One region of the Neobacillus sp. MER 74 genome, then DNA from elsewhere that is predicted to be linked to it. Evidence: a T-box and tRNA genes for the amino acid it is inferred to sense, from the RefSeq annotation. Region 1 holds a T-box; the other regions hold tRNA genes.
What was found. The T-box of region 1 lies ahead of alaS (alanine--tRNA ligase). A T-box ahead of a tRNA ligase gene usually reads a tRNA of that ligase, here a tRNA-Ala.

Region 1 (9,191 bases):
AAACTTCTTGCTATCTGCGTCAATAGGTTTAAGCGCTGAATCTATATACAAATATCCTCCACCACTGATTAAGAGTATAAATAATAGCAATAAAATAGAAATAATCAAAACTATCTTTCTGACAACTTTTGCTTCTTTTTGATGTTCTAACATTTTTTTACGAATAACATCTTTTTTTGTATCTGTATGGTTTGTTGTCATTTGACTCCCCCTTTCCTTTGACTCATCGAACTACGTACGAAAAAATAGACCATCTTAATTATTTCAGCATATAGTAAGAAGAATGTCAATTTAACAATAAATTTGTCAGATTTTAAAACGAAATCCATAAAAAAAACCGACCATGGAAATGGCCGGTTTTTCTGTTTCTATTCTTCGTCTTCTTGGTCTTCGTTGAAGGTATTGAAAACTTCTTCAACCATGTCCCATTCTTCGTCTGTTTCAATTTGCATTAACGGACCATATCCGCCGTCTTCTGTTGGAATGTAGGCATAGACATGGATATCGACATCTTCTTCCTCATCATCAAAAGATCCGACTGGATAAAAGAATACATAGGACTTTTCGAATTCCTCAGAATCAAAAGTAAAAAGTACTTCATGTAACTGTTCATTACCATTTTCGTCTACTAATGTAATATATTGTTCCTCTTCATGTTCGTGCTCGTGCTCGTTTACCATTTCTTCACCTCATTAATTTTTACTATCAAGATAGCCTTGCAAAATCATTACTGCTGCCATCTTATCAATAACTTTCTTCCGTTTTTTCCGACTCACATCGGCCTCAAGTAATACGCGCTCAGCTGCCATAGTTGTAAGACGCTCGTCCCAAAGAATTGTTTGAACGGCAAATTGCTTTTCAATTTCATCGGCATATTGCATACTTGCTTCTGCACGTGGTCCGATCGTCCCGTTCATATTTTTAGGCAGACCGATAACAACTTTCTCTACTTGATACTCTTTTATTAATTGACCAATTTCCTCAAAACCAAACTCATTTCTTTCTTCATTGATTTTAAGAGTGGTGAGGCCCTGAGCAGTCCAGCCGAATTCATCGCTTAACGCCACACCGACTGTCTTCGTGCCTACATCTAAACCCAATAAGCGCATTATTAACCCTCTCGCTGCTGTTTAAGATAGGATTTTACCAATTCCTCAATAATTTCATCACGTTCAAGCTTGCGAATTATATTGCGAGCATCACGATGACGTGGAATGTAGGCAGGATCTCCTGATAATAGATAACCAACAATTTGGTTAATCGGGTTATAGCCTTTTTCCTGCAAAGCTTCATACACTTGATTAAGAACATCATTGATATCATGTTCAAATGGTTCTTCAGGAAAATTGAATCGCATCGTTTTGTCAAATGAGCTCATTGCATGCACCTCGCTTTTTATTTGAGGAAAATTATTCTATTTCTCTTCATTTTACACTACTTTATTTCAATATCAAATGGATTTTACCCATTCCTCAACGAATTGAAGCGCTGCATCAAGCTTTTCTGGGTCTTTCCCACCAGCTTGAGCCATGTCAGGACGACCGCCGCCGCCACCGCCGCAGCGTGTAGCAACTTCTTTGATTAACTTACCAGCATGGTAACCTTTTTCAATTAGATCCTTCGTTACCGCTGCAATTAAGTTTACCTTTCCTTCCTGTGCACTTCCCAAAACAATCACAACAGAGCCAAGCTTTTGCTTTAAGTCATCCGCCATATTTCTGAGGTTGTTCATATCAGCACCTTGAACATTTGCCGTTAATACAGTCACCCCATCAATTTCTTTTGCTTTGGTTACGAGATTTCCAGCTTCAATATTTCCAAGCTTCGTTGCAAGAGATTCGTTCTCTCTGTGAAGTTGTTTGATTTCAAGCATCAAACTATCAATTCTTGCAGCGATATCTTTAGGATTGGTTTTTAGTTTCTCAGCTGCATCCTTTAACATACCAACCTGCTCATTTAGGGACTTATAAGCCGATTCACCGGTTACTGCTTCAATCCTTCTTGTACCAGCACCAATTCCACCCTCAGAAACAATCTTAAATAATCCAATCACCGAGGTATTCGGTACATGGCATCCGCCGCAAAGCTCAAGACTGTAGTCTCCCACTCTTACGACACGAACAATGTCACCATATTTTTCGCCAAAAAGAGCCATCGCTCCCATTGCTTTTGCTTCAGCAATTGGTTTTAAGCTGATATCCAGTTCGATATTTCTCCAGATCTTTTCATTGACGATTTGTTCAACCTGTTCAAGTTCTTCTGGCTTAATTTGACCGAAATGCGAAAAATCAAAGCGGAGACGATCAGGTTCTACGAGGGAACCCGCTTGATTCACGTGCTCGCCAAGTACGTCTTTTAAGGCTTGGTGTAACAAATGTGTCGCTGTATGGTTTTTAATAATTTTGACACGATTTTCGGCATCCACTTCAGCTTTCACTTTGTCATTCGTTCTTAAGGTTCCAGCTGTAACCATGACTTGATGTAGATTTTGACCATTTGGTGCTTTTTGTACGTCCTTAACAGCAACACTGCTGCCTTCACCTACAATTACACCACGGTCAGCAATTTGTCCGCCGCTCTCGGCATAGAATGGTGTCACATCTAGAATTAATTGTACTTCCTCACCACTTGTCGCACTGTCAACAAGTTCACCATTTTTAATAATCGCTGCTATAGTAGAATTTGTTTTGAGTTCATCGTAGCCAACAAATTTACTCTCAACCTTTACATCACGAAGGACTCCACCTTGAACCTGCATCGAATCAACATCTTGTCTTGCTGCACGGGCACGTTCACGCTGCTGCTCCATTTCGACCTCGAAGCCGGAATGGTCTACCTTCATCCCCTCTTCTTCGGCATATTCCTCTGTTAATTCAACAGGGAATCCATAGGTATCGTAAAGTCGGAAAATATCAGCACCTTTGATGGTATCACTGCCTTTTTCTTTTTCCTTCTTAATGACAGTTGCTAGAATCGCTAAGCCTTCATGAAGTGTCTCATGGAAGCGTTCTTCCTCACTTTTGATAACTTTTTGAATGAAATCTGTTTTGTCCTTTACTTCTGGATAGAAGTCATCCATAATTTCGCCAACTACTGGTACGAGTTCATACATGAATGGACGATTAATGTTGATTTGTTTGGCATACCGAACAGCTCTGCGCAGCAGGCGGCGAAGTACATAGCCACGGCCTTCGTTGGATGGCAATGCTCCATCTCCGACAGCAAAAGCAACCGTCCGAATATGGTCAGCAATTACTTTGAACGCAACATCGGTTTCTTTGTTTTGACCGTACTTTTCACCAGAGATCTCTTCTGTTGCACGAATAATCGGGATAAATAAATCTGTATCAAAATTGGTAGGGACGTTTTGTACAACAGAAGCCATACGCTCTAATCCCATCCCCGTATCAATATTTTTCTTTGGCAGCGGTGTATAAGTGCCGTCAGGATTATGATTGAATTGTGAAAATACAAGGTTCCATACTTCCAAATAACGGTCATTTTCACCGCCTGGATAAAGCTCTGGGTCTGATGGATCATTTCCATACTCTGGACCGCGGTCATAAAAAATTTCAGTATTCGGGCCGCTTGGGCCTTCTCCAATATCCCAGAAGTTCCCTTCTAAACGAATAATACGCTCTTCTGGCAAACCAATGGTGTTTCTCCAAATGTCATATGCCTCGTTGTCTTCAGGATGGATCGTAACTGAAAGAAGTTCTGGATCCCAGCCAATCCATTTTTCAGATGTTAAGAATTCCCACGCCCATTCAATCGCTTCCACCTTAAAATATTCACCAATGGAAAAGTTACCAAGCATCTCAAAGAATGTATGGTGTCGAGCCGTTTTCCCAACATTCTCAATGTCATTGGTTCTAATTGATTTTTGTGCATTTGTAATTCTCGGATTTTCAGGAACAACACGTCCATCAAAATATTTCTTTAAGGTTGCGACACCACTGTTAATCCATAAAAGTGATGGATCATCATGAGGCACTAGTGATGCACTTGGCTCAATCGTGTGACCTTTTTCTTTGCTAAAAAACTCTAAAAACATGGAACGAATTTGTGAACCTGTTAAATCTTTCATATGTAGAAGACCTCCTTTTTTATAAAAAAGCATACAAAAAAGCCCTCATCCCAAAAAACAGGGACGAGAGCCTATCTCGCGGTACCACCCTGATTATGGATACAATAAAACGTATCCATCTCTCAAAAAACCCTTAACGCAGGCATACGGCAGTGATTAGCTGCACTCCAGATTAGCTTTCTGTCGTCCTTCATCTAGAGCTTCTTTCAGCTAGGGAAGCTCCTCTCTTCTTCGCAAATGCGATACAGATGGACTACAACATACTTTATCCTTCAACATTTTCATCCAATGACTCTATAACACGAATTATAGACACCCGAAAAAAGTTTGTCAAATCAATCTTTCCGCTTAAGTGCTAGGTTCCTTTGCATTCCTTCGAATAAAATGATTTTTCGCATGAATTATGGCTACTTTGATCACCACAAGGACCGGGACGGCCAAGATCAGTCCCAGAATCCCGCCGATTTCTCCTCCAGCTGTTAATGCAGCCATAATAATTAAGGGGTGCATATGAAGACTTTTCCCCACAATCAAAGGGGATAAAATGTTTCCTTCAAGAAATTGGAGACCAAACACGATAACTAATGTAATCAATACTAATTTTACGGATGATGTGGCAGCGATAATGACGGCCGGGACTGCCCCGATGATGGGCCCAAAATAGGGAATGACGTTTGTAATCCCCACTATTAAACCTAATATTAACGGATATTTTAAATGGAACAGCCAAAACAATAGGGCAGAGACACTGCCAATAATGATACATACCAGTAGTTGTCCCCTAATATAGCTGCCAAGGGATTCATCCACATCCTTCAGGAATAGCGTCCCTTTTCTCCGCCATTGTTTAGGTGTTATATACCAAATTGCCCGTTTGATCAACGGAAAATCCTTTAACATATAAAAGGCAATAAATGGAATGATCATCATAATTAATGCGGAATTAAGAAACTTAATTAAAATATTGACAATGACCGTTAATAAGGAATCCAGTTTTTTTTCAAACGCATCAATGCCTTCATCCATTCTAGTCTGCAGACCATCTGGCCATTCCCGTGTGTGCGATTGAAGCGTAGTAATCCATCCTCTGTATTGCTCTGCTAATACTGGTGCACTTTCAGAGAGATCTTTTATTTGGTCAATGATTGCTGGAACTCCTTTATACACGCAAAAGCCGAGTCCACCAAAAAATAAGATATAAATTAGAAAAATAGCTAATCCACGGTGGAGACCCTTTTGATGTAATTTTTCCACAATTGGATGGAGCAAGTAGGTGATAAATGCTCCAATTGCAAAGGGAAGAATAATAAGGATAACCACCCTTAAAATAGGCAGCCACACAAAGCGGATTTTTAGAAAAACATAAATAGCAATTAATAAAAGGAGTAAAAAACCGATGCGGTAATACCACTTCATACGAATTTCCACATTATCCGAGCCTCCCTTCAGGTTAGTGTTAGAGACACTCGGTAAAAATATGCATTAATAATCCCCCTCTGCTGCGAGGGGGATTCGTTCTAAAAAATCGCTCGTTTTACTTTCTTTGTCATTCTTTTCATATTGCGGGTGGACATCATATTATTTCTTTGGGCGACATTATAGGCTGCCATCCCCGCACCAAACGCAATCATCGTCGTCATCATTTTATTCATACGTTTCACCTCTTTAATAGACGTTAAATAAGTTTCTACTCACTTTGATAACGGTCTAGCATAGCATTTCCGCTTTTCTCTCTTAAAGGGTGTAACGACGCTCTTCTTCTTCAAACAAATCGTCCAAGGAACTAAGTGACCCGTCTTCTTCGACTTGATGGGTATTGATTAGGCCTTTGTTTACTGAAAGTTCAATAAAGCAATTCCAACAATAATATTGGTTAATTCCAATTTTACCGATATCCTTACTTTGACAATTGGGACACTTTAACATGGAAAGACACCTCACGTATTATTTACATCTACGATAATGGCATCCTTTCCGATTGCTAAGGGCTTCCCGGATTGAATGACTTGTTTGCCTTCCGTAAGATCCGAAAAGAAGCCATCCGTGATTTCGTACCCTATGATTGTGCCCAATTCCTCCTGAAAATATACATCTTTTAACAAACCAAGGGATTCCCCGCTTTTTGAAAGCATCATCATCCCGTCTAATGGCTGTTGATGTGTAAGTGTATATTGGGGGTCTTTCAGCTTTACTAAAGAGGTGTTATCCTCAATCATTACCCCATCTACACCGAAGGAAGCCACTTTTTGGATATCCAAAAAAAAGGATTGTTTGAAAAAAACGCCTTTTTTTACCAATAATCCGTCTACCCTGCCGGTGCTCGAGATACATAAATCACTTACCTCGCCAATTTTCTGACCGCTGTTTGTTTCAAAAACAGGCTGTCCTTTTAATAAAGAGAATGTCCGCAAAGAGTGTCCCACCTCCTGTGAACATTCATAGTGTTAGTCATTTGCCATGAAATCATAAGGTGAAACGTTTTCCATTCCAACCATTGGATTAGCCTGCATGAATTTTTCTTCGTAGGACATGGCAGAACCTATTTCTTCACCTTGGTCATTACTTTCTATCGCTGTATTTGATTCATGCTTTTTACCAACATGTGAAGCCGGTGCAATCGACTCTTGCAGCTTTTGACACAATGTAGTTTGACGGGAAAGTTCATCCGCTCTTTCTACGCCCATTTTAAGAGCATCGACTTCACCGCAAAGAATTAAGGATTGTTTACTTCGTGTGATGGCTGTATAGATTAAATTTCTACGTAACATCCGATAATAACTTCTTGTCACTGGCAAAATGACAATCGGGAATTCACTGCCCTGCGATTTATGGACGGAGCAGCAATAGGCGTGGGTAATTTGAGTTAAATCTTGTCTAGTGTACTCGACTTCATTGCCTTCAAAGGAAATGTATATCATATCCTGTTTTTCGGTGTTTTCCTTCGAATAGATAATCGAGATAATTTCCCCAATATCCCCGTTAAAAACATTGCTTTCTGGTTGGTTCACCAGTTGGAGTACTTTATCACCAATCCGATATTTGACCTCACCAAAAGCAATTTCCTTTCTTTTACCATCAGGATTAGGATTAAATATTTCCTGTAATAAAACATTCAAGCGGTCAATTCCAGCAGGCCCCCTGTACATAGGCGCTAACACTTGAATATCCTTTGCGGAATAGCCTTTATTTTTCGCATTAAAGGCGACTTTTTCAACCACTTGTGCTACCTGGGCTGTTGAACATTTAATAAACGACCGATCTGCTTGCTTCTGAGTGATATCAGCGGGCAAGTAGCCTTTTTTAATTTCATGGGCAAGTTCAATAATTGAAGAACCTTCTGCCTGTCGGTAAATATCCGTTAACCGTACGGTTGGAATCCGTTCAGATGTGAGCAAATCTTTTAAGACCTGTCCCGGTCCGACCGATGGTAATTGATCTTCATCACCAACCATGATGACTTGGATATTTTCGGGAAGCGCCTTAAACAATTGATTTGCAAGCCATATATCGAGCATAGAGGTTTCATCTACGATGATAATTTTCCCTTCGAGCGGACTTGCATCGTCACGGTCAAATCCTTCTTGACCATTAAATCCAAGTAAGCGATGGATGGTTACCGCAGGGAGGCCGGTCGATTCACTCATCCTTTTAGCGGCTCTTCCAGTCGGGGCTGCTAATAAGAACGGAAAGGGTTCGCCTTTTTTCTGGTAATCCTTAAGCTCTAAGGAACAGCCATGCAGTTCTGAATAAAGTTCTACAATTCCTTTGATAACCGTAGTTTTTCCTGTCCCTGGTCCACCAGTTAGAATCAACATAGGCGACATTAACGCCGTTTGGATGGCTTCACGCTGCGAGGGTGCATATTGGACACCCAGTCGTTCCTCTAAACTTCCTAATGAGAGAAGAAATTCAGATTCCGGAAATTGATCCTTATATTCGGTTTGTTCGAGGATACGCTGGATATTTGTTACTAGCCCTTTTTCGGCAAAATATAAGGATGGTAAGTACACGCGTTTCTCTTCACCAATTAATTTGCCCTCTTCTTGCAGCTTGATGACTTCATTTGAAATATCTATGTATTCTATTTGATCGCGCTTGTTCTCTTCTAAAAGGTCTTTTACCTGTTCCAATAAGTCCTCAGCATGGATGTAAACATGCCCCGTCTGCATGCTTTCATTTTCAAGGATGTAGAGACAGGCTGCCTTAATCCGGTCAGGGTGATTCCCAGAAATCCCTAGTTGGTACCCGAGTTCATCCGCCCGGCCAAAACCGATTCCCTCTATATCTTCAACAAGTTTATAAGGATTCTTCTGCATAATTTCAAGCGTCTGTTCTTTATAGGCTTGATAAATCCGCATCGAGATTTGAGGTCCGAAGCCATATTGATTTAAAGCGACCATGACTTGCTCTAACCCTTGATGCTCCATTAATGTATCGTAAAGCATTTTTGCTTTTTCTGGAGGGAGTTTTGGAATGGAGTCGAGCAATGACGGCTGGTGGAGAATCTTTGAAATGGCGTCCTCTCCTAAGGTTTCAACAATGTTTTCAGCCGTCTTTTTCCCAATACCTTTAAACATCTCACCTGATAAATAGTTGATGACCCCTTGTTTCGATTGGGGCATATCTTTGCGGAAATGATTGGTATGAAATTGCAGTCCAAACTTAGGATGATCCTTAAATTCCCCGAAAAAGATATAGGTCTCCTGTTCATGGATTTTTGGAAAATAACCGGTGACCACAGCCTCTTTGTCCTCATAAGAATGATTGGTTTCATCGACTCTTATTCGTAAAACCGTGTAAAGGTTTTGTTCATTGTGAAAAATGGTGACAATCGGTCTGCCTTTTACAAATTTCCCCTGTTCAGCAAATAAATCCAACGTGTCTTGCTTTTCCATTTAGCTCCCTCCCTTCTATATAATAATGAGTATTATTGATTGTTTTCTATTAATTTTTTCGCATGACCAGCGAGCAGATGGTCGGGTTGAATGTCAAGTGCTTTGTTTAACATTTCTAATGCTTTGGCTGGATTGTCTTGAAATGCGTAGGAAACACCTAAATTATAAAAGGCATCGGAATGAGTTGGATCCAATTCGATACATTTTTC
Region 2 (9,191 bases), on a different contig from region 1:
TTATCATAGGGAAAAGACCGAAGGACACTAGTTGCTGGACGCTGGAGCTAGACAATTATACTAGGTGAACTCAAGTTTACAAACTTCTTCAGCATTATCTAGTTTTGAGGGAATGAAGCCTCAAATAGTCTGGCAGCATTGGCGAGAAGGTCACACCCGTTCCCATACCGAACACGGAAGTTAAGCTTCTCAGCGCCGATGGTAGTTGGGACACGCGTCCCTGTGAGAGTAGGACGTTGCCAGGCGGTTTCTTAAATTTTAAACCTATATGCCGGGGTAGCTCAATTGGTAGAGCAACTGACTTGTAATCAGTAGGTTGGGGGTTCAAGTCCTCTCGCCGGCACCATGCTTCTTAATTATTGGAATTACATCAGCGGAAGCATACTTAATATAATATGCGGGTGTGGCGGAATTGGCAGACGCACCAGACTTAGGATCTGGCGCCGCAAGGCGTGGGGGTTCGACTCCCTTCACCCGCACCAAGTTTTTTTACGAAGTAAAATAAACAAAGTTTTTTGCGATAGCAAAATAACTTACCATAATTTGCGGAAGTAGTTCAGTGGTAGAACACCACCTTGCCAAGGTGGGGGTCGCGGGTTCGAATCCCGTCTTCCGCTCCATGATATTGCCGGGGTGGCGGAACTGGCAGACGCACAGGACTTAAAATCCTGCGGTAGGTGACTACCGTACCGGTTCGATTCCGGTCCTCGGCACCACAAAATAATTAAATTCATTTGCGCCCTTAGCTCAGCTGGATAGAGTGTTTGACTACGAATCAAAAGGTCGGGAGTTCGAATCTCTCAGGGCGCATTTTTTATCGGGAAGTAGCTCAGCTTGGTAGAGCACTTGGTTTGGGACCAAGGGGTCGCAGGTTCGAATCCTGTCTTCCCGACCATTCTTCTAATAACTTATGGGGTCTTAGCTCAGCTGGGAGAGCGCCTGCTTTGCACGCAGGAGGTCAGGGGTTCGATCCCCCTAGACTCCACCAATTACTTTAAAGACGATATTATGGCGGTGTAGCTCAGCTGGCTAGAGCGTACGGTTCATACCCGTAAGGTCGGGGGTTCGATCCCCTCCGCCGCTACCAATTAAGATTTTTTAATTATTATAATGGAGGAATACCCAAGTTTGGCTGAAGGGATCGGTCTTGAAAACCGACAGGCGGGTAACACCGCGCGGGGGTTCGAATCCCTCTTCCTCCTCCAGTTTTATCATTTGTTTTTTATATGTGGAGGGGTAGCGAAGTGGCTAAACGCGGCGGACTGTAAATCCGCTCCCTCCGGGTTCGGCGGTTCGAATCCGTCCCCCTCCACCATTTAGGGGCATAGTTTAAAGGTAGAACTAAGGTCTCCAAAACCTTCAGTGTGGGTTCGATTCCTACTGCCCCTGTTGAATATTGTCCACTAAAATTTCATAGCTTTATTTATGAAATTTTTATTATGCCGGTGTGGCGGAATTGGCAGACGCGCACGACTCAAAATCGTGTTCCGTGAGGAGTATCGGTTCGACCCCGATCACCGGTATCTTTATTTTATTACTTTTTCTTATCGTCAATTAGCAGTAGAATTGAGTTATATCAACGTTTTGAACGTCTACTTACAGTAATGTAAGTAGGCGTTTTTTGTTTGTCTTTAAGTTATTCTTTGCAGTTTCCTTCATGACAAAATTACTTCAAATCGTGTTCACTGGTGGGGGTAAATATCGATATGGCATTTTGAAGTGTAAAATATCTTTGACACCCCATTTATCATATTTTATAATCAAGATGTAAAAAACCTTTTACACCTTATAAAATCTAAAGGTGGCATAGTGAATGGAAAATAGAATTAAGGAGTACAGAGAAAAAAGCAGTCTTTCTCAAGGGAAGTTAGCAGAATTATGCAATGTAAGCAGGCAAACGATTAACGCTATCGAGAACAATAAATATGACCCAAGTTTGCAGTTAGCATTTGATATCGCAAGGACATTGGGAGTCGCCATGGAAGATTTATTTATCTCTGAGATTGGGGGAAAAAGGAATGAATAAAACCAAAAGTATTATCGTTATTTTAGTCTTTATTGTTTTTCTATCCATTGTAGGATTTACCTTATACAAATGGGTTAGTTATGGAACTATAGATGCAGCTGGTATTTTCTTTAGTTTTCTAGCGTTAAGCTATTTTTTTAATTTGCTTAATTGGGGCCATCATGAAGGTGGTGGTGAGAAAGATGAATTAGACAGGCATATTGAAACCCAAAGTGCCAAAATAGGTTATTATGTTCTCATGATTTTATCTGGTTTAATATTGTTTATTTCTGAAGGTACAGGCAGTTTCAATGAAATTGATAATTATCCATTGGTTATAGTAGTGGGTATAACTTTTGTTACAGTTCCGATTACAGAATTTATATATTCTAAGAAATACAGGTAAGTATACTAGAACCTATCTAATTAACAAACGAATAACATTATTTAAATAGCAAAATAGAACTTTTTAAGTTCAAGTTCGTTTTAAATGAAAAGAAAGCTCAGAAATGTTGATATATCAATGTTTCTGAGCTTTCTTCAGTTTTGTCGGTCACCATAGAAAACAAACTTTGCAGCTTCTAATTTGATTCTTCAATAGGTCCAAATAATTGTTCATTCCAATGTAACCTTATGTCCTCTTCTAAGGAACGCTTATGTTGTTGCAATGCTTCAATTAAGGAGGAGAGGTCACGATTTTTTAATGCTTCAAACATATTATGATGATCTTTGTGTCTTTTTAAGCTATTTTCAAAAACTTCACTGTACCCAACTCGTGCTAGTGAAATTATAGGGTTAATACTGTCATAAATGTTTTGAACCTTATGATTCCTAGCATATTGCACCAATAATTGATGGAACTCCTTATCTAGTTTACTGTAAGACTCATAAGAAAAGGGCTGTACTCTCAATAGTGAATCCATTTTTTCAATTATTTGTTTCATATCTTCTATCTGTTCATCTGATAAATGCTCAATAGCTTGTGCTGCCGCCCATGTTTCAACCATAAATCGAGCATCGAGAGCCTCCATACAATCTTTGAAACGTAATTGGGTGATGTATGTTCCTTTTCTTGGAAATATTTCGACTAACCCATCATGTACCAATTGATTTACCGCTTCTTTTACGGGTGATCGACTTACTCCATATTTATTTGCTAATTCAATGATATCCAATTTTTCTCCAGGTGAAAAAATCCCGCAAATAATTTCATTTCGAAGTTCTTTATATACTTGTGTTGCAAGAGCAGAAGTATCAATCATTATAGTAAATTAACCTCCCAAAATTCATAGGTAATTTGCAATACCTAACATGTAACATGTCACACTATTAATAAATTATAGGGGAATTATATACTTGTAGTCAATTTCTTGTGTGAAAGTAAATTACAAAAAAGACAATAAAAAAGAATTGACTGATTATTTATTTTATTCTAACATTACCTTGTGAAATATGAAATGTGAAATGTTACATGTCACAAATTATTCATTTACAATTTTTATGTTATCCATTCGGGTTAGAAAATTTGTTTATACTTTTAAAATTGGGGGTATAATCTCAGGAAATATTTTCCTTTTTATGGGAATTATATAGCACTTTACAATTGTTTTAAAAAATATCCAAAAATAAAGAAAATTAAGATATTGACAATTCGGAAAGTTAAAGATTAAGATGATGTTAGAGTTTTAAATAGTTATATATAGTTTTATAATATAAAACTCCGAGACTAATTTTGTCTCTTGTTTTTAGTTTTATTATGAAAACTAAGTTTTATAATATAAAACTAAAGGTGGTGATAAATTTTTTTTAGTATAAATGATACCGCTTTCAAAAAAACAAAAACCATTTTAATTGGGGGATGAGCGATTAAATGAAAAAGTTATTTTCAGTAGCGACTGGTGTAATTCTTAGTGCTTCTTTACTTCTTTCGGCTTGCGGGGGAGCAACAGAAAAATCGTCTTCCAATGAAGCTTCAGCCGGACCGGCTAAAACAATAAAAGTGGCAAATTATTTTGCTGAAAACCATCCGCAAAACGTTGCTTTAAGAGAAAAGTTCAAAAAGATTGTTGAAGAAGAATCAAAAGGAAGCCTAAAGGTTCAAATATACCCAAATAGTACGCTTGGAGCGGAAAAGGAATTTTATGATGGGGTTCGTAACGGGACAATTGAAATGGGCATTCCGGGCTTAATTATGCAAGCTGACATCCCAAAAATGGGTGTTCCAGAATGGCCATTCCTCTTTAAAGATTATGAGCATGTCAAAAAAGTTCTAAATGGAGAAATTGGTAAAGAACTAACAGCAGATCTTGAAAAACAACATGGTGTGAAACCGCTCGCCTGGAGTGCAAATGGTTTCCGTATGTTTTCTTCAAACAAGCCAATTAAGAGTCAGGATGATTTTGATGGACTACGATTAAGGATGCCAAACATTCCTAACTATATTACTCTCGGAAAACTTCTTGGCGCAAATGTCAGTCCGCTTCCTATTTCAGAAGTATTTACAGCGCTTGAACAAAAGGTTGTTGATGGCCAGGATAATCCAATTGCAACTTTGAGGGCTTCTGGATGGTATGAAGTTCAGTCGGATGTTTTAGAGTCAAAACATATGTTTAGCCCTAATATTTTCATTATTAACAGCAAGTTTTATAACAGCTTAACAAAAGAACAGCAAAAAATTATCGAAGATGCTTCCAAGGAATATGCAGATTATGAATTTGAACTAATGGAAAAAAGCTATGAAGATGATAAAAAATTCCTTGAAGAAAAAAATGTAAAGTTTAATACTCCATCTGATGAATTTGTAAAAGAAATGGAGAAAGCTGCCGAGCCTTTATATAAAGATATCTATAAGGAATATGACTGGGCAGAAGATTTGGTAAAACGAATTAAGGATGAGCAATAGAAAGGCATGCACTTTCTTAAAGCTCTTCTTTATAGAGAAAGGCGGGAAGAAGATGGAAAAGTTATCAAAATACTTGGAAACGATGTTGAACATTTTTATGGCGTTTGCTCTTTCCTTAATGGTCATTCTTGTTTTTGGAAATGTTGTTTTACGTTACTTCTTTAATTCAGGCATAACATGGTCAGAGGAAATATCCCGCTATTTATTTGTCTGGCTAACCTTTTTAGGAGCGATAGGTGCTTTTAAGGATAAAGAGCATCTTGGAGTTGATATGCTTGTAAAACGTTTGCCAACCGGATTGAAAAAGGTAGCACTGGTTATCAGTGATTTATTAATGCTATATGTTCTTTATTTGGTCCTTGATGGAAGCTGGAAAATGACCTTGATCAATTTACATAGCAAAGCTCCTGCAACAGGTCTTCCGCTTGCTGCTGTTTACGGGACAGGGATTTTAGTCAGTATTTCAATGGGGTTAATATTAATCAATAATCTTATTAAACTCTTAACTAATAAACTGACGGATGCAGAATTAGTGCTAATTAATGATTCTGAAGAAATGATTGATTTCCACGAAAAAGACTTGATAAAGGAGGGAAAACAAGCATGATTGGTGTGTTTTTAGGTTCTCTGCTTGGGACGATGGCTCTTGGGATGCCAATTGCTTTTGCACTTTTATTGAGTGGCGTTGCATTAATGTACTTTCTTGGGATATTTGATAGTCAGATTATTGCCCAAAACTTAATAAGTGGAGCAGACAACTTTCCTTTGATGGCTATTCCCTTTTTTATGCTTGCTGGGGAATTAATGAACGCTGGCGGGCTTTCCCAAAGAATCGTTAAAATGGCGATGTCTATGGTGGGACATATCAGAGGCGGCCTTGGTTACGTTGCTATCATTGCAAGTGTATTGTTTGCCAGCTTATCTGGGTCAGCTGTAGCAGATACTGCTGCACTAGGTGCCATATTAATTCCGATGATGGTAAAAAGCGGTTACGATGTTAACCGGTCAAGCGGGTTGATTGCGTCAGGAGGAATCATTGCACCAATAATTCCTCCGAGTATTGGATTTATAATTTTTGGAGTAACCAGCGGAGTGTCGATTACCAAACTTTTTATGGCAGGAATTGTACCAGGAGTCCTGCTTGGGGTAGGGCTTTGCGTTACCTGGGCGATTGTAGCCCATAAAGATCAAGTGACTGTACAGCCTCGAAAATCTATGAAAGAAATTTTGATCTCAGTTAGAAATGGTTTTTGGGCCCTGTTATTGCCTTTGATCATTATTGGAGGGCTAAGAGGAGGAATCTTCACTCCAACTGAGGCGGCTGTAGTTGCTGCTGCTTATGCGCTATTCGTTGGGCTGGTGGTGTACCGTGAATTGAAACTCTCAGAGCTATTTCACGTTCTTGTGAGAGCAGCAAAAATGACGAGTGTTGTTATGTTTCTAGTAGCTGCTGCATTGGTTTCATCTTGGTTAATTACCGTTGCCAACCTCCCTGAACAAGTTATTACTCTTTTGGAACCGTTATTGGATCATCCATTATTACTTCTTTTGATGATTAATCTTTTAGTAATTATTATTGGAACTGCGATGGATATGACACCTACGATTCTTATCCTTACTCCTGTTTTAATGCCTTTAATTGAGAAGGCTGGGATTGATCCAGTTTATTTTGGAGTCCTATTTATCCTTAATAATGCTATTGGTTTGTTAACGCCGCCTGTCGGTACAGTGTTAAATGTTGTCTGTGGAGTTAGTAAGATAAGCATGGAAGATATCATGAAAGGGATTTGGCCTTTCCTTCTAGTAGAAGTGGTGGTTTTGATTCTACTAATTTTATTCCCTGATCTTGTACTAGTTCCGCTCGAATGGTTTATATAACGTAAAGGGGATGTGGATATGGGTAAATTTAAAGTAGTCATTACCGATTGGGAATATGATGACCTTTGCTATGAAGAGCAGGTTTTTGAAGGGCATAGTGAAATTGAATTGGTCGGTGCCCAGTGCCGTACTGAGGAAGAAGTAATAAGTGCTTGCAAAGATGCTGACGGTATCATTAATCAATATGCACCTTTAAGTAAAAGAGTAATAGAATCTCTTGAAAAATGTCAGGTTATTACCAGGTATGGAGTGGGTGTAAATACAATAGATTTGAAAGCGGTTACGAAAAAGGGGATTTGTGTAGCAAATGTACCCGATTATTGCATGGATGAAGTTTCAGATCATGCATTAGCCCTTATCCTTTCCTGGACGAGGAAAATTGTGTTGGCAAGCAACCAAGTGAAAAATGGAAATTGGGATTTTAAAGTGACAAAGCCTATTCAACGATTTAGAGGCCAAACTCTTGGACTGGTTGGGTTTGGCAAGATTCCACAAGCACTGGCTGAAAAAGTAATACCCCTAGGCTTTAATGTTATAGCAGCGGATCCATACTTTCCTGCCGAAGAAGCAAAGAAAAAAGGTGTTACTCTGGTATCTCTGGAAACTCTTGCTGAACAATCAGATGTTATTTCGGTACATGCCCCGCTTACACCAAGTACTAAAGGAATGATAGGCAAGGAGCATTTTGCAAGGATGAAAAAAGCTCCATTGATTGTCAATACAGCAAGAGGTCCGGTCATTGACGAGCAGGCACTTATTGAGGCATTGCAAAACGGAAAAGTTTCCGGTGCAGCATTGGATGTTCTTGAAGAAGAACCAATTATCCATAACCATCCTTTCCTATCGATGGAAAATGTTATCGTTACACCACATGTAGCATGGTATTCAGAAGAAGCAGAAAAAGAAATGCGTTTGAAGGCAGCAATGGGTGTTGTTGATGTCCTTATTCACGGCGAGTATCCGAAATATCTTGTAAACAAAGAGGTAAAAATGCATTCAAGACTGGAAGAAGGCGTTTCATTAGAAAGATATGGCCAACTGGTTAAATAAAAGGGGGATAAAAAATGAAATCTTTGATTAAGAAAATCGGTGTGGGACTAATCCTGCCAAGTTTGCTCCTGTTAAGTGCATGTGGTTCAAGCTCAACTAGCAGCAGTACTAATGGTGAAGGAAAATCAAGCAGTATCCAGGAAAGAACTATCAAAGCAGGTATTGGATTAAATGAAGATCATCCAGAAGGGCTTGGATTGAAAAAATTTGCTGAAATTGTATCAGAGAAGAGCGGAGGAAAATTAAAAGTTAAGCCTTTCTACGCTGCAACTCTGGGTGATGACCAAAAAATGACTGAAGCACTTCAAGGAGGACTGCAGGAAATTACCATTCCATCCACTTCTCCTCTTGTAGGAATGATCAAGGAATATGGAATTTTTGACTTCCCATTCCTATTTAATAATGGTGAAGAGGCAGATGCGGTTCTAGATGGTCCTGTCGGCCAAAAGCTTCTTGATAAACTTCCGGAGCATGGGCTTATTGGACTGGGATACTGGGAAAATGGTTTCCGCCAGTTGACAAACAGTAAACACCCCGTTAAAACAGCGGAAGATTTTAAAGGCTTGAAAGTTAGAACGATGCAAAACGAAGTCCACCTTGCCGCTTTCAAGGATCTTGGTGCGAACCCTACTCCAATGGCGTTCTCCGAAGTATTTACAGCCTTGGAGAGCAAAACTGTTGATGGACAGGAAAATCCGCTTGCAACTATTAAGTCAAATAAATTCAATGAAGTTCAGGATTATTTAAGCCTTACAAAGCATGTTTACACTCCGTTTGTTTTCCTTGTTAGCAAGAAGTTCTGGGATGGTCTTTCTAAAGAAGAGCAAAAAATCCTGAAGGATTCAGCTATTGAAGCTGGAAAATATCAGCGCCAATTAAGCCGCGAAGAAGATAAGAAGGCAGTTGAAGATCTTAAAGCTGATGGCATGAAGGTTAATGAGGTTTCTGATGAAGAAAAAGCGAAAATGAAAGAAATCATTGCACCAGTAACAGAAAAGTTTGCAGAAAAGTTCGGAAAAGACTTGGTTGATGAGCTAAATGCAGAAATTGATAAGGTACGAAAATAGTTTAAATGATCCCGGGAGATGATGGGAAATGGAAATTATTAATGAGCTCTTGCGGGGAATTCCGATTCCTAAGATGGTAAAAGTCAGGCAAAAATTTCATGCTCCTGAAATAGAAAATGTGGAAGAAGCAGTCCGAGAAGCAATTGCCGAGGCAAAGGTAATGGCCCGGATCAAACCTGGAGATCTTGTAGCGATTGCAGTAGGATCAAGGGGCGTAGCAGACCTGCCAATTTTGGTAAGGGAAACGGCAAATGCGGTAAAAAAAGCCGGAGGAAATCCTTTTATCGTA
Region 3 (2,582 bases), on a different contig from region 1:
GGGACACGCGTCCCTGTGAGAGCAGGACGTTGCCAGGCTAACCCTTTTGGGTTATTTTTTTCGTCAATATTTAATATGGCCCCTTGGTCAAGTGGTTAAGACACCTCCCTTTCACGGAGGTAACACGGGTTCGAATCCCGTAGGGGTCACCAAAGTTTTTTCATGCTAGTGAAAATAACTTTCATTATTTTGGAGGATTAGCTCAGCTGGGAGAGCATCTGCCTTACAAGCAGAGGGTCGGCGGTTCGATCCCGTCATCCTCCACCATATTTATCTTTTATAGATTACGCCGGGGTAGCTCAATTGGTAGAGCACGACCGAATATGCTTCCTGAATGAACTTCAGCATACTGACCGAGCTGCTGCTTGGACAAGCTTTTTGAGGTCAGGATGACGGTAACAATACCAGCGTGTTCAAACTAAATATTTTTTCAAATTTTACGCCGGGGTAGCTCAATTGGTAGAGCAACTGACTTGTAATCAGTAGGTTGGGGGTTCAAGTCCTCTCGCCGGCACCATTTATTTTTTTTGCTTTTTTTGAGCCATTAGCTCAGTTGGTAGAGCATCTGACTTTTAATCAGAGGGTCGAAGGTTCGAGTACTTCATGGCTCACTAGAGTTTTTTGCGAAAGCAAAATAACTATTAATATTGCGGGTGTGGCGGAATTGGCAGACGCACCAGACTTAGGATCTGGCGCCGCAAGGCGTGGGGGTTCGACTCCCTTCACCCGCATCAAAGTTTTTTGCAAGAGCAATATAACTTACAACCTTTGCGGAAGTAGTTCAGTGGTAGAACACCACCTTGCCAAGGTGGGGGTCGCGGGTTCGAATCCCGTCTTCCGCTCCAACTTACGCCGGTGCGGCGGAACTGGCAGACGCACAGGACTTAAAATCCTGCGGTAGGTGACTACCTTACCGGTTCGATTCCGGTCCTCGACACCATTTAAATTAAATCATATGCGCCCTTAGCTCAGCTGGATAGAGTGTTTGACTACGAATCAAAAGGTCGGGAGTTCGAATCTCTCAGGGCGCACTTTAACGGGAAGTAGCTCAGCTTGGTAGAGCACTTGGTTTGGGACCAAGGGGTCGCAGGTTCGAATCCTGTCTTCCCGACCATGCTTCTAATAACAAATGGGGTCTTAGCTCAGCTGGGAGAGCGCCTGCTTTGCACGCAGGAGGTCAGGGGTTCGATCCCCCTAGACTCCACTTATTCGGAGGAATACCCAAGTTTGGCTGAAGGGATCGGTCTTGAAAACCGACAGGCGGGTCATACCGCGCGGGGGTTCGAATCCCTCTTCCTCCTCCATAACTCGTAATCTATTCTTATTGTCGCGGGGTGGAGCACGTTCGAATATGCTTCTTCGAATGATCTACAGCGCAACGATTGAGCCGCTGCTTGAATATGCTTTCTGAAATCAGGGCGGTCAGTATCAAATCGTGGAGCATGCTCCAAATTGAAAACTCTGGTCCGGTAGTTCAGTTGGTTAGAATGCCTGCCTGTCACGCAGGAGGTCGCGGGTTCGAGTCCCGTCCGGACCGTACTTTTATCCCCAGTAGGTAACTACTGTTGATATAGATTTTGTGTGGCTCAGTAGCTCAGTTGGTAGAGCAAAGGACTGAAAATCCTTGTGTCGGCGGTTCGATTCCGTCCTGAGCCACCTTTTTATATGGAGGGGTATAGTTTAAAGGTAGAACGAAGGTCTCCAAAACCTTTGGTGTGGGTTCAATTCCTACTACCCCTGCCAAATGATTCTATAATGGCGGTTGTGGCGAAGTGGTTAACGCATCGGATTGTGGTTCCGACATTCGTGGGTTCGATTCCCATCAGCCGCCCCATATATTTTATAAATATTGGGCTATAGCCAAGCGGTAAGGCATCGCACTTTGACTGCGACATGCGTTGGTTCAAATCCAGCTAGCCCAGCCATACATAAAGGCAGCATAGCCAAGTGGTAAGGCCGAGGTCTGCAAAACCTCTATCCCCGGTTCAAATCCGGGTGTTGCCTCCAATTTAATAAATGCGGGTGTAGTTTAGTGGTAAAACCTCAGCCTTCCAAGCTGATGTTGTGAGTTCGATTCTCATCACCCGCTCCACATAAATATGGGCCTATAGCTCAGCTGGTTAGAGCGCACGCCTGATAAGCGTGAGGTCGATGGTTCGAGTCCATTTAGGCCCATCATATTGTTCCGCAGTAGCTCAGTGGTAGAGCTATCGGCTGTTAACCGATCGGTCGTAGGTTCGAGTCCTACCTGCGGAGCCATAAATGCGCCTTTAGCTCAGCTGGATAGAGCATACGCCTTCTAAGCGTAGGGTCAGAGGTTCGAATCCTCTAAGGCGCGTAAAAAACAAAGTAAAAACGCTTATCTAAGCGTTTCAGACTGTCGACAAATCCGAAGGATTTCGGGTTTTAAATCGACAGTCTTTTTTGTTTGGCTCATTAAACTAGTCTGTTGATTTCCGTTCCAGGAGGCTTCGCTTTCCGCGGGCGGTTCGGGGAGCCTCCTCGGCGCTTTCAGCGCCTGCGGGGTCTCCCCTGTCCCGTACTCCCGCAGGAGTCTTCGCCGCCTTCCACTCCAATCAACA

Region 2: it has a tRNA-Ala gene. The T-box ahead of alaS (alanine--tRNA ligase) is inferred to sense a tRNA for this amino acid. The anticodon was not compared.
Region 3: it has a tRNA-Ala gene. The T-box ahead of alaS (alanine--tRNA ligase) is inferred to sense a tRNA for this amino acid. The anticodon was not compared.

The regions. Positions count from the first base shown of each region.
Region 1 is NZ_JAMAUV010000002.1:406,367-415,557, forward strand. Features, by position in the region: gene mltG (endolytic transglycosylase MltG) at 1-201, opposite strand, end outside; gene M3610_RS06455 (DUF1292 domain-containing protein) at 369-680, opposite strand; gene ruvX (Holliday junction resolvase RuvX) at 693-1,109, opposite strand; gene M3610_RS06465 (IreB family regulatory phosphoprotein) at 1,112-1,378, opposite strand; gene alaS (alanine--tRNA ligase) at 1,451-4,087, opposite strand; T-box leader at 4,144-4,372, opposite strand; gene M3610_RS06475 (AI-2E family transporter) at 4,436-5,515, opposite strand; gene M3610_RS06480 (YrzQ family protein) at 5,605-5,739, opposite strand; gene M3610_RS06485 (hypothetical protein) at 5,822-6,013, opposite strand; gene M3610_RS06490 (PRC-barrel domain-containing protein) at 6,025-6,498, opposite strand; gene recD2 (SF1B family DNA helicase RecD2) at 6,532-8,982, opposite strand; gene M3610_RS06500 (tetratricopeptide repeat protein) at 9,015-9,191, opposite strand, start outside.
Region 2 is NZ_JAMAUV010000026.1:41,466-50,656, reverse strand. Features, by position in the region: rRNA gene rrf (5S ribosomal RNA) at 129-245, shown strand; tRNA gene M3610_RS24220 (tRNA-Thr) at 271-346, shown strand; tRNA gene M3610_RS24215 (tRNA-Leu) at 398-482, shown strand; tRNA gene M3610_RS24210 (tRNA-Gly) at 546-620, shown strand; tRNA gene M3610_RS24205 (tRNA-Leu) at 628-716, shown strand; tRNA gene M3610_RS24200 (tRNA-Arg) at 737-810, shown strand; tRNA gene M3610_RS24195 (tRNA-Pro) at 819-895, shown strand; tRNA gene M3610_RS24190 (tRNA-Ala) at 913-988, shown strand; tRNA gene M3610_RS24185 (tRNA-Met) at 1,011-1,087, shown strand; tRNA gene M3610_RS24180 (tRNA-Ser) at 1,113-1,205, shown strand; tRNA gene M3610_RS24175 (tRNA-Tyr) at 1,231-1,315, shown strand; tRNA gene M3610_RS24170 (tRNA-Trp) at 1,319-1,389, shown strand; tRNA gene M3610_RS24165 (tRNA-Leu) at 1,442-1,523, shown strand; gene M3610_RS24160 (helix-turn-helix transcriptional regulator) at 1,814-2,026, shown strand; gene M3610_RS24155 (DUF2178 domain-containing protein) at 2,019-2,411, shown strand; gene M3610_RS24150 (GntR family transcriptional regulator) at 2,587-3,267, opposite strand; gene M3610_RS24145 (TRAP transporter substrate-binding protein) at 3,876-4,907, shown strand; gene M3610_RS24140 (TRAP transporter small permease) at 4,960-5,514, shown strand; gene M3610_RS24135 (TRAP transporter large permease subunit) at 5,511-6,785, shown strand; gene M3610_RS24130 (C-terminal binding protein) at 6,804-7,835, shown strand; gene M3610_RS24125 (TRAP transporter substrate-binding protein) at 7,850-8,902, shown strand; gene M3610_RS24120 (nickel pincer cofactor-dependent isomerase, group 22) at 8,931-9,191, shown strand, end outside.
Region 3 is NZ_JAMAUV010000051.1:106-2,687, forward strand. Features, by position in the region: rRNA gene rrf (5S ribosomal RNA) at 1-38, shown strand, start outside; tRNA gene M3610_RS27220 (tRNA-Glu) at 78-152, shown strand; tRNA gene M3610_RS27225 (tRNA-Val) at 192-267, shown strand; tRNA gene M3610_RS27230 (tRNA-Thr) at 442-517, shown strand; tRNA gene M3610_RS27235 (tRNA-Lys) at 539-611, shown strand; tRNA gene M3610_RS27240 (tRNA-Leu) at 650-731, shown strand; tRNA gene M3610_RS27245 (tRNA-Gly) at 771-845, shown strand; tRNA gene M3610_RS27250 (tRNA-Leu) at 860-940, shown strand; tRNA gene M3610_RS27255 (tRNA-Arg) at 958-1,031, shown strand; tRNA gene M3610_RS27260 (tRNA-Pro) at 1,038-1,114, shown strand; tRNA gene M3610_RS27265 (tRNA-Ala) at 1,132-1,204, shown strand; tRNA gene M3610_RS27270 (tRNA-Ser) at 1,212-1,304, shown strand; tRNA gene M3610_RS27275 (tRNA-Asp) at 1,464-1,537, shown strand; tRNA gene M3610_RS27280 (tRNA-Phe) at 1,584-1,656, shown strand; tRNA gene M3610_RS27285 (tRNA-Trp) at 1,670-1,743, shown strand; tRNA gene M3610_RS27290 (tRNA-His) at 1,759-1,834, shown strand; tRNA gene M3610_RS27295 (tRNA-Gln) at 1,851-1,925, shown strand; tRNA gene M3610_RS27300 (tRNA-Cys) at 1,934-2,007, shown strand; tRNA gene M3610_RS27305 (tRNA-Gly) at 2,019-2,092, shown strand; tRNA gene M3610_RS27310 (tRNA-Ile) at 2,102-2,175, shown strand; tRNA gene M3610_RS27315 (tRNA-Asn) at 2,185-2,259, shown strand; tRNA gene M3610_RS27320 (tRNA-Arg) at 2,265-2,338, shown strand.